2 regions of the Duganella kummerowiae genome follow, and region 1 is predicted to be linked to the other one. Evidence: predicted binding sites of a transcription regulator. Region 1 holds the regulator's gene; the other holds the start of a gene.

Region 1 (5,874 bases):
TGGCTGACGACGCGGTGGAATTCTCGCGCATCGCGCCCAACATGATCGAGGGCCGCTGCCCGCCGCTGCTGCAGAATCTGCTGGAAGTGCGCGGGCTGGGGCTGCTGGACATCAAGGCCATCTTTGGCGAGACGGCGGTGCGGCGCAAGATGCGCCTCAAGCTGATCGTGCACCTGGTGCGGCGCGGGGCGGCGGACGAGGAAGTGGAACGGCTGCCGTTCCAGTTCCCCACCGAGGATGTGCTGGGGCTGCCGATCCGCAAGGTGGTGATACCGGTGGCGGCCGGCCGCAACATCGCCGTGCTGCTGGAAGCCGCCGTGCGCAACACCATCCTCCAGCTGCGCGGCATCGACACGCTGCAGGAGTTCATGGAGCGCCAGCGCCAGGCCATGAGCGGAGACTAAGCATGCACATCGTCCTCATCACCGGCATCTCCGGCTCGGGCAAGTCGGTGGCCCTGAACGTACTGGAAGATACAGGCTACTACTGTGTCGACAACCTCCCTCCCGCTCTGCTGTCCAACCTGGTCTCCACCCTGGTGGCGGAAGGCACGGACATGCTAGCCGTGGCGGTCGATGCGCGCAGCGCCGAATCGCTGGCCGGCCTGCCGGCCGACGTGCAGGCCCTGCGCCAGCTGGGCCACGACGTGAAGGTGATGTTCCTGACCGCGAACACGCATTCGCTGGTGGCGCGCTTTTCCGAAACGCGCCGCAGCCACCCGCTGTCGCATGAACTGCGTCCGGGACAGAACCCGGCCGCGCGCCGCACCCTGATCGAATGCATTGCCGAGGAACGCGAACGGCTGTCGCCCATCGAAAAGCTGGGCCACGTGATCGATACCTCGGAAGCCAGCGCCAACAAGCTGCGCGGCTGGATCAAGGACCTGGTGGCGATCGAGCGCGCGCCGCTGACCCTGTTCTTCGAATCGTTCGCCTTCAAGCTGGGCGTGCCCATGGACGCCGATTTCGTGTTCGACGTGCGCGCCCTGCCCAATCCGTATTACGACCTGGCCCTGCGCCCGCTCAACGGCCGCGACGCGCCCGTAATCGACTTCCTCAATGCCCAGCCCAGCGCGGTGGAGATGTACAACGACATCCGCGCCTTCGTGGAAAAATGGCTGCCCTCGTTCAAGACCGACAACCGCAGCTACCTGACGGTGGCGGTGGGCTGCACCGGCGGCCAGCACCGCTCGGTGTACATGGCCGAGCGCCTGGCGCAGTACTTCCACCCCGCCGAGCGCGTGGTGGTCAGGCACCGCGAACAGTCCTGATCAGCCCACGAGCCCGCGCAGCGGGTGGGCGTAGCCGGGCCATACCGGCTCGAAGAACTGCGCCACCATGTCGCCGCCAACCTGTTCCAGCGCGGGCGGGTTCCAGCGCGGCGCGTGGTCCTTGTCGACCACCAGGGCGCGCACGCCCTCCAGCACCTCGCCATGCTCGAAGCAGCGCCGCACCAGGCTGCGCTCCATGCGCAGGCACTCGGCCAGCTCCAGCGTGGCGCCGCGCCGTAGCAGCTCGTGGGTCACGCACATCATCAGCGGCGAACGGGCGCGCATGGCGTCCAGGGCTTCTTGCGCGAAGGGGCTGGGGTCGGCCGCCAGCGCGTCCATGATGGCCGGCACGGAGCCGGCGCTGAAATGGCGTGCGATGGCGTCGCGCTGCGCCTCCAGCCTGCCTGCCTGCAGCTGCGCGCGGAACGGCGCGGCAAACGCGGCGATGGCGGCGCGCAGTCCGGCGCCGGGCGTGGCGGCGACCAGCTGCGCCAGCGCCCCCAGGTGCGTGGACGGCACATAGTGGTCGGCCAGCCCGGCATACAGCGCGTCGGCGGCGTGAATGGCCAGTCCGGTCAGGCCCAGGTAATGGCCCATGGCGTGCGGCGCGTGCGACAGGAAGTGGCTGCCGCCCACGTCCGGGAACAGGCCGATATTCACCTCCGGCATGGCCATGCGGGTACGTTCGGTGACGATGCGCACCCGCGCCTGCGGGCCGGCCTGCGAGATGCCCATGCCGCCGCCCATCACCACGCCATCCATCAGCGCCACATAGGGCTTGGGATAGTGGTGGATGAGGTGGTTGAGCGCGTATTCCTCGGTGAAGAAATCCTCCAGCAGCGCCGCCCGCGGCGTGCGCCCGACCTCGTGGAAGAAGCGGATATCGCCGCCGGCGCAGAAGGCCCTGGCGGCGCTGGAGCGTATCAGCACGGCCGTCACGTCATCGCTGGCGCGCCAGTCCAGCAGGGCGCGTGTGATGGCGCGCACCATCTCCAGCGACAGGGAATTGAGGGCCTGGGGACGGTCCAGCGTGATGACGCCGGCGCCGTTGCTGATGCTGGTCTGGACGAATTCGCTCATGGCCCATTCTACCGCGCCACGTGCTCCAGCGGATTGGCCAGTTTCAGTTCTCCGCCCAGGCGCGGATAGCGGGTCGGGTTGGCGGCCGCCAGTTCAGGCTTGCCCTCATGGCGGGCATAGATCACGGTCCACGACATCTCGCCCGGCCCCACCGGCTCCTGCTCGACGCCGGCGGCCCTGGCGATGCCGGACGGGTCGCGCGCGGCGGCGATGGTGTAGCGCACCAGCTGGTCCAGCCTGGGCGAGTGCACGTCCAGCACCGAGGCCAGCATGGACAGCGGTACGGCCGAGAACACGTGGTAGTGCAGCGCCTTGGCGGCGCGCGCCATCTCGGCCGGCAGCGAGCCGTCGTCCGCCACCTGTGTCATGGCGTGGTCGAACACCTTGCGGCCCCAGGCCAGGCGGCGCTGGTCGCCGGTCACGGCGCCGGCGGCGGCCACCGCCAGGCCTTCCCAGTAGTAGTGGTTGTTGCGCACGCCCTTATGCGCGTCCGAATGCTGGATGGTGGCGTCGGCGATAGTCCCCAGCCAGCCTTCGATGGCCTGGCGCTGCTGCTCGCTGGCGGCCGGCTTGACGCGCGCATAGCTGAGCGAGAGGCCGGACAGGGTCCATTTGCGCTGGTACCAGGACTGCTCCGTGCTCAGCTTGCCCAGCATGGCGCCCTGCCCGGCCCAGGCCGACAGCCATGCCAGCGCGCAGGCGCCGTCGGCGGCCTGGCCCTGCGGGTCGGCCTGGTAGCGGCTGGCCGCGCTCGACACTTCGCCGAGGAAATCCTCGATGGGTTTGGTGTTGGCGATGTTGCGGGCGCGCAGTACCGGGTCGATCACGGAGTGATGGCTGTCGGTGTAGTAGCCGTTGGCGTCGATGTCGATCACGGCCGGCGGCGCCGGCTTGCAGGCAGGTGCGGCGGCGGAGACGGACACGGCGGCGCTGAGCAGCAACGATATAAATAATTTATCAAGTTTCATGCAGCCACTCGCAGAAGGAAAACGTTTACCTTAACACAGGCAAAAAAGGGCGCCAAGCGCGCCCTTCGTTGTGGAGCCGGCGTGGGGTCTAGACGGCGGCGGTGGGTTCGTAGCTGTCGGGCAGGTGTTTGATGGCGTCGTGGCCATGCTGCTGGACTTTGTCCTTGTATTTCATGACTTGCCGGTCGAGCTTGTCGATCAGCGTATCGATGGCGGCGTACAGGTCTTGCGACAGGCTTTCCACGTACACGGTCTTGCCGGACATACGCAGGTTGATTTCAGCCTTTTGACGTTTCTCTTTCTCTTTAAGGTTATCGACCGTGAGGATCACGGCGATATCGATCACTTGATCAAAGTGGCGGGTGACGCGCTCCAGCTTGTTCTGCACGTATTCACGGATAGCCGAAGTCACTTCGAGATGATGACCACTGATGGTGAGATTCATACACACTCCTAAAGATGATGTCGCCTTACGGCCAGTGCGGGCGCCCATTGCCGCCGGGCGCGCAGTGGCCAATGCACTACAAAGACTTGCGGAGGCTGACTGGAGGGATTTTCAAGGCTTCGCGATACTTGGCAACAGTACGTCGCGCGATCACCATGCCCTGTTCTCCCAGCATGTCCGCAATCTTACTGTCGGATAAAGGATTTTTAGGGTCTTCTGCTCCTGTCAGTTGCACGATGAGCGCCCGTATCGCCGTCGATGAGGCTTCGCCCCCCGCTTCGGTGGCGACGTGGCTGCCGAAGAAATATTTCAACTCAAACATGCCATGCGGGGTCAGCATGTATTTCTGAGTTGTTACCCGAGAAATAGTACTCTCGTGTAAACCCAGTGTATCAGCAATTTCGCGAAGCACAAGGGGTCTCATGGCGACGGCGCCGTGCGAGAAAAAATTCTTTTGCCGTTCCACTATCGCCTGCGCCACGCGCAGGATGGTGTCGAAGCGCTGGCGCATGTTCTTGATCAGCCACTTGGCTTCCTGCAGCTGAGCACCCATGGCGCCCTCGCCCTTGCCCTGCTTGAGCAGGTTGGCGTACATGGCGTTCACGCGCAAGCGCGGCATGACGTCGTTGTTCAGGCTGACCTGCCAGCCGTTGCGGCCCTTCTTGACGATCACGTCCGGCACCACGTAGTCGGACACGTCGGACGCGAAGGCGGCGCCCGGATGCGGATTACACTGGCGGATCACGGCCTGCGCCTCGCGCAAGTCTTCCTCGTCGCAGTTGAGGGCTTTTTTCAGCTTGTTGAAATCGCGCTGGGCAAACCAGGCCAGATGCTGTTCGACGATGGTCAGCGCCATGCGCCGCGTCACCAGGGGCACGCCGGGCATGCGGCGTATCTGCAGCGCCAGGCACTCGGACGCGTTACGGGCGCCCACGCCCACCGGGTCGAAGCTTTGCAGCAGCGTGAGGGCCGTGCGCAGCTCATCGAGCTCGATCTCCAATTCTTCCGGCAGGCGCGCGTGGATGTCCTCCAGCGGCTCTTCCAGGTAGCCGTTCTCGTCCAGCGCATCGATGATGATTTCCACCAGCGCGCGGTCGCGCATTTCCAGCACCGTCACCCGCATCTGCTCCATCAGGTGCTCGCGCAGGGTGCAGTGGCCCGCTTCCAGTTGCGGGCGGGAATCCTCGTCGTCGTTGTTCTTGCTACGGCCGGCGTCGCCCCAGTCCATGTCGGCCTCGGGGGTGGTGCTGTCGGTGTCGGCGGCCGGGCCGTCATAGGCCTCGCCTTCGCCGGCCGGCGCAGCATTGTCGGGCGTGTGCACGGGATCGGCGCCGGCCTCGGCGGCGCCGGCCGGCTGGCTGATGGCGCCATCGGACAGCAGGCGCACGGAGTGGTCCAGCGGGTCGTCCAGCCTTTCCAGCAAGGGATTTTCGGTCAGCAGCTGTTCCAGTTCCTGGTGCAATTCCAGCGTCGACAATTGCAGCAGGCGTATGGACTGCTGCAGCTGCGGCGTCAGCGCGAGATGTTGCGAGGTACGCAGTTGCAAAGACTGTTTCATGGATCTACATACGGAAATGTTCACCCAGATACACGCGACGCACCGACTCATTGGCGATGATGTCGTCTGGCCGGCCTGATGCCAGTACCGTGCCCTGGTTGATGATGTATGCGCGGTCGCAAATGCCCAGCGTCTCGCGCACATTGTGATCGGTAATGAGGACGCCGATGCCGCGCTCCTTGAGGAAGCGCACGATGCGCTGGATCTCAATCACGGCAATCGGGTCGACCCCGGCGAAAGGTTCATCGAGCAGCACGAAGCGCGGGTTGGTGGCCAGGGCCCGCGCGATCTCCACGCGGCGCCGCTCGCCGCCCGACAGGGACAGCGCGGCGTTGTCACGCAGCTTCTCGATTTGCAAATCGGCTAGCAGGGTATTGAGCCGTTCATCAATTTCCGCCTTGGATAAAGGCTTGCCGTTGACTCGCTGGATTTCGAGCACGGCGCGGATGTTTTCTTCCACCGTCAGTTTGCGGAACACGGACGCCTCCTGCGGCAGGTAGGACAGTCCCAGCGCCGCGCGGCGGTGGATGGGCAGGCGCGAGATGTCGGTCCC
Region 2 (5,874 bases), on a different contig from region 1:
AGTCGGCCGAGGGCCTGGCGCTGGGCGCCGACCTGACCGTGCGCTATGCGCTGGATCCGGTGCGCATGGTGGGCAAGGCGGCTACCTTGCCGCCCGATATCAACAGCGCGGTGGTCGATCCCGCCGTGCAGGGCGTGATCTACAAGGTATTCACACGCTACACGGTGCGCGAAATTTTCTCGACCAAGCGCGCCGAAATCCAGCAAGCCATCGAGGCCGAGCTCAAACCCAAGCTGTGGGCCGATGGCGTGGTGCTGCGCGGGATCACCATCGGCAAGATCACGCTGCCGGAGGACTACCGCGCCGGCATGGAAAAGCTGCTGGCCGAGGAACTGCAAACCGAGAAAATGCGCTACACGCTGGAGCTCAAGGAGAAGCAGGTGCGCCAGAGCGCACTGGAGGCGGACGCCGAGAAGGTGCGCCGCGAGAAGGAGGCGGAAGCGGCCGGCAATGAGCAGATCATCGCCGCCCGCGCCCAGGAGCAGGCCATGCAGCATGTGCTGCCGTTCAAGGAAAAACAGATCGAGCAGCGCCGCCTGGAGGCCGAAGCGGAGAAGGCGGCCCGCATCAAGGCATCCGAGGGCAACGCCCAGGCGCGCGTGATCGAGGCGCAGGGCGAGGCCGAAGCGCGCCGCAAGCTGGCCGATGCCGAAGCCTATCGCCAGGAATCGCTGGGCAAAGTGGCCACCGCGCAGATGGAGCGCGACGGCGAGCTGATCACCCGCCATCCGCTGCTGATCCAGAAAACCATGGCGGACAAGCTGTCGGACAAGGTCTCGGTCATCATCGCGCCGCCGGGCGAGGGCTTCATCGGCGCCAATCTGCTGGCACAGGGACATGGCGCGCGCCAGCAGCCGGAGCGCGCGGCAGCCACTGGCGGGGAGCAGTAAGCATGGCCGCCATTGCCAGTGTGACGGCCGCCGCCTGGCTGGCCATCGTGGTGCAGGACCAGGCCGCCCTGCGCGCCGCGCCGCGCGACTCGGCCCAGCAGCAGGCCGTCCTGTGGCAGGGCGACAGCCTGGAGATACGGGGCCAGAAGCAGGACTTCCTGCAGGTGTACGACCATCGCCGCGAACGCGCCGGCTACATCCGCGCCACGCAGGTGCGCAAGGTGTCGCTGGCGCCGGACAGTGCGCCGGAGCTGCTTTCCGTGCTGCGCTTCCTGCGCGACACCCCGGGTTCCGAGGCGCTGGGCATCAGCTATGCGGCGGCCTATCTGCGCGCGGCGCCGGCCCAGGCCAATTATGCCGAGGCCTTTGATGCGCTGGGCGGCATGGCCGAGCGGCTGGCGCGCCGGGCCTCCGCGCGCCAGGGCAAGCAGGGCGACAACGTCACTTCGGCCCAGCTGGAGGTGGTGGCCAACTACGGCGTGGCGATCCGCAGCTTCGAGCGCGACGGCCGCATTCAGCTGTGCTACGACGGCGAGGCCTACCGCCGTGTGCTGGCGCTCCAGTCCGATGCCCAGCAGCGCGCCAACGCCGCCCTGGGCCTCACGCGCCAGGAGTGCGTGGACCCCGACCTGCGTCCCGGCGCCCGCCTGGCCCTGGACGAGTGGCGCGCCCAGGTGCTGGAGATGGCGCCGCTGGCCGACCTGCCGGTCCATGTGCGCAACCGCATCCACGTGCGGCGTGCGGCGGTATGGTCGTCGCTGGCCTACGCCCAGGCGCGTAAGGGAGAGCCGGCGCTGGCCCAGGCGCAGCGCGCGCTGGCGGAGCTGGGCGCGGTGGAGCCGGCCGAACTGACCGAGGACGATGCCTCCGCCTACGCCGAAGCCGGCGTGCGGGTGGGCGCGATACGCTGGGCTGCCGAATCCGCACTGCCGGCCGCACCAGCTGTGGCCAATGCCGACGCTGCCGGCGCCAGGGCTGTTGCCGCGCCCACGCCCGCGCCCGCCGCGCTGAGCGTGGCCACGCTGCCGGGACAGCCCGGCGAAACCTGCGTGCTGCTGCTGGATGCGAAGCAGGACCGCCAGCACCCGCTGGCCAAACGCTGCAGCTATGGCGTGGTGTGGCCGGCGTCGGCCCGGGCCCATCCGCAGGGCATGGCGCTGACGCTGGCGGTCCAGCCCATGGATGGCTGGCGCGAGATGTGGCTGTTCCACCGCACGGATCAGGGCTGGGTGGCCGACGTGCTGCCTCCCGCAGCCGCCGATCCGGATCTGGGCTATGCGGAATTCGCTGGCTGGGTGCCGGGCGGCGCCAACCTGCTGGTGGCGCGCGAGGCCCGCATCGACGGACGCTACAAGCGCAGCTTCGAGCTGGTCGACATGGCCACCCTGGCGGTGCTCAAGAGCGCCGACCAGCCCAGTTCCCTGAGTGCGTTCTACCGCTGGCAGGATCCGGCCTGGAAGCGCCAGACCGTCGCCCTGCGCTAGCCAGGAAACCAGCTACTGGAACTGGTAGCGCGCCGAGACGCCGACTATCCAGTTGCGTCCCGGCGCCGCCTCGTAATAGCGCTTGTTGGTGTCGCCCACGATGACTGAACCCACATACTGCTTGTCCAGCAGGTTGTTGAGGCGGGCGTACTGCTGGAACTGCCACCCATGCCACTGCTGGCTGGCGTTGACCCGTGCATGCAGCACGCCATAGCCGGGCGCCGGCTGGTCGCTGTTGCTGTCCTCCGCGTAGAGCTTGCTGCTGGCGGTGGCTTCCAGCGCGGCGCCGAAGCGCTGCTCTTTGTCCTTCCACGCCAGCTCGGCATACAGGTTGGCATTCGGTACCCCGGGCAGGCGGCTGCCTTCCAGTACGCTGCCGAAGGCGCTGTCGTACACGGCGCGCAGGCCTGTCAGCGCCACGCGTGTGCTCAAATCATGACTGAAGGCCGATTCCAGCGACAATTCCCCGCCCTGGCGCAGGGTCTTGCCGGCGTTGCGGTAGCTGGTGCGGCCGCCGCTGGAACTGTCCACCACCAGTTCATCGCTGGTGCGGGTCTGGAACAGGGCGGCGTTGATGCGGGTATGGGCGTCCAGCCGCGCCTTCACGCCCGCTTCCAGCTGGGTGCTCAGGGCGGGGCGCAGCTGGAAGTTGAAGCCGGCGCCGCTGCCGGAGTAAAACAGTTCGTTCAGCGTGGGCGTCTCGAATGCGCGCGCCGCGCTGGCGTAGAGGTTCAGCGCTGGCGCCACCTTGTACAGCACACCGATCACCGGTGTCGTGTGGCGGTATTCCAGCCCGCCGCTGTCATTGCCGTTGGCGAGGTAGCGGTCGCCCACGGCGAATCGCACCCGGCTATGGCGCAGGCCGCCGCTCAGCATCCAGGGCCCCGATTCCCATTCCATTTGCAGGTAGGGGTCGAGGTTGGACACGGTATCGTTCTCGTCGCGCCGCAGCACGCCCTGTACGCCGAACGTCGTGCCGATGAAATTCTCGTAGCCGCGCCGGTCGTCGCTGGAGCGGCCGTATTCCGCGCCCACAGTGGTGCTGAGGCGTCCGCCCGCCAGCTGGTTCACGTGCAGCCAGTTCAGGTCCAGGCCATAAAAGTCGCGGTCGAAATCGACCACGCCGCCGGAATGCGTCACGGGGGCCTGGAAAGCCTTGGAAAACGCCTGGTACTGTATCACCTGGCGGTTGCCGCCATAGGTCGAGAGGCGCAGGCGGCCGTCGCCCAGGCGCTGCTCCCATGCAGCGCCAATCTGCTGGTGGTCTATGCTCTTGCGCGTGTTGTAGCGGTCGGCCAGGGTGCGCTTGGGCGTCTGGGTGTCGCTGGCGTCGGTCTCGCCGGCGCGCGGGTCGCGCTGGTAGGTGGCCCAGGTCACGCCCAGCGGGTCCTGGGTGTCGTCCTGGCGCAGCCCGTTGGCGACGATGGTCAGGCTGGCGCCCTCCAGCGGCGACAGGGTCAGCTTGGCGTAGGCCTGGTCGCGGGTGGCGGCGCTGTGGGCGCGGTAGCCGTCGGTCTCGAAGCGGGAGGCGTCCAGCAGGTAGCCGACGCCGCCCTGCTTGCCGCCGGCGTTGAGGTCGGCCTTGCGGCTGCCGTACCTGCCCGCGCTCAGTTTGAATTCAACCGAGGCCGGCGCCTGCGGTTCGCGGGTGAACAGCTGGATTACACCGCCAGCATGATTACCGTAGATGGCGGAGAACGGCCCGCGCAGCACCTCGATGCGCTCGGCCATGTCAAGGTTGAAAGTAGCGGCCTGGCCCTGGCCGTCCGGCATCGAGGCCGGGATGCCGTCCGCAATCAGGCGCACGCCGCGCACGCCGAATGCGGAGCGGGCGCCGAAGCCGCGCGAGGAGATCTGCAGGTCCTGCGCATAGTTCTGCCGGTTCTGCGCCACCAGTCCAGGTACGGCGGCCAGCGCTTCGGAGGCGTTGACGCGCGGCAGAGCCGCGTCCATGCGTTCGGCGTCGATAACGTCTATCGCGGCAGGCATGTCGTCGCTGGGGTGGCCGACGCGGGTGGCGCTGACCACCACCACATTGGCCGGTTGCGCCGGCGCTGCATCGTCTGGCGCGGCCAGGGCGGCGCCGGACACGCACAGGGCGGCGGCGGCGTTCAGGCGGTATCGGTATTGCTTCATGAAGTCTCCATACGGGCAGACTGCAATATACCCGGCATCGCCGCCGTGTGTGCACACACCTGTGTCAAAACTGAACACTGTTCCGCCGCTGGGACAGCTGGGCGCACGCTTCTCGCCCTTGGCGCGGGCTGGCACGCCGTTTGCAAAACCAGTCATACCCATAACCACAGTAGAAAGAGGATGACATGAATCTCGCGGATATCAGCAAACTGGGCGTCGCCAATCCCTTCAAGCAGCGCTATGACAACTACATCGGCGGCAAGTACGTCGCGCCGGTCAAGGGCGAATACTTCGGCAACGTCACTCCCATCACCGGCCAGGTATTCTGTGAAGTGGCGCGCTCCAGCGCCGAGGATGTGGAGCTGGCGCTGGATGCCGCCCACGCCGCCAAGGACGCCTGGGGCAAGACCTCGCCGGCCGAGCGCGCCGGCATCCTGAACCGCATCGCCGACCGCATGGAGCAGAACCTGGCCTTGCTGGCCACCGCCGAAACCATCGACAATGGCAAGCCGATACGCGAAACCACGGCGGCCGACATTCCGCTGGCGATCGACCATTTCCGCTACTTCGCCTCCTGCATCCGCACCCAGGAAGGCTCCATCGCCCAGATCGACGCCGACACCTATGCCTACCACTTCCACGAACCGCTGGGCGTGGTGGGCCAGATCATCCCCTGGAACTTCCCCATCCTGATGGCGGTGTGGAAGCTGGCGCCGGCGCTGGCGGCCGGCAACTGCGTGGTGCTCAAACCGGCCGAGCAGACGCCTGCCTCCATCATGGTGCTGATGGAACTGGTGGCGGACCTGCTGCCACCGGGCGTGGTCAACGTGGTCAACGGCTATGGCCTGGAGGCGGGCAAGCCGCTGGCGTCCAGCACCCGCATCGCCAAGATCGCGTTCACCGGCGAGACCGGCACCGGCCGTTTGATCATGCAATACGCCGCGCAGAACCTGATTCCGGTGACGCTGGAACTGGGCGGCAAATCGCCCAACATCTTCTTCGAGGATGTGATGAACGCGGACGACGCCTATTTCGACAAGTGCCTGGAAGGCTTCGCCATGTTCGCGCTGAACCAGGGCGAGGTCTGCACCTGCCCCTCGCGCGTGCTGGTCCAGGAATCGATCTACGAGAAGTTCATCGAGCGTGCGCTGGCGCGGGTGGCCGCCATCAAGCAGGGCAACCCGCTGGACGCCGGCACCATGCTGGGCGCGCAGGCCTCGCGGGAACAGCTGGAGAAAATCCTGTCCTATATCGACATCGGCAAGAACGAGGGCGCGCAGCTGCTGGCCGGTGGTGGACGCCTGCAGCAGCAGGGCGAACTGGGCGAGGGCTATTACATCCGTCCCACGGTCTTCAAGGGCGAC

The links. Region 1 encodes sigma-54, which starts transcription at its own class of promoters, with help from an activator protein. Its sites were predicted from a motif close to TGGCANGNAANCTGCTTT; they were not measured.
Region 2: a site for sigma-54 is predicted at 4,640-4,657, ahead of adh (aldehyde dehydrogenase). Genes of this name have one in related genera too.

Annotation. Positions count from the first base shown of each region.
Region 1 is NZ_JBKFEH010000008.1:285,659-291,532, forward strand. It holds gene hprK (HPr(Ser) kinase/phosphatase) at 1-404, shown strand, start outside; gene rapZ (RNase adapter RapZ) at 407-1,270, shown strand; gene ACLB1G_RS09080 (enoyl-CoA hydratase/isomerase family protein) at 1,271-2,350, opposite strand; gene ACLB1G_RS09085 (alginate lyase family protein) at 2,359-3,318, opposite strand; gene hpf (ribosome hibernation-promoting factor, HPF/YfiA family) at 3,407-3,763, opposite strand; gene ACLB1G_RS09095 (RNA polymerase factor sigma-54) at 3,840-5,321, opposite strand; gene lptB (LPS export ABC transporter ATP-binding protein) at 5,326-5,874, opposite strand, start outside.
Region 2 is NZ_JBKFEH010000033.1:5,528-11,401, forward strand. It holds gene ACLB1G_RS27745 (SPFH domain-containing protein) at 1-890, shown strand, start outside; gene ACLB1G_RS27750 (hypothetical protein) at 893-2,374, shown strand; gene ACLB1G_RS27755 (TonB-dependent receptor family protein) at 2,387-4,510, opposite strand; gene adh (aldehyde dehydrogenase) at 4,696-5,874, shown strand, end outside.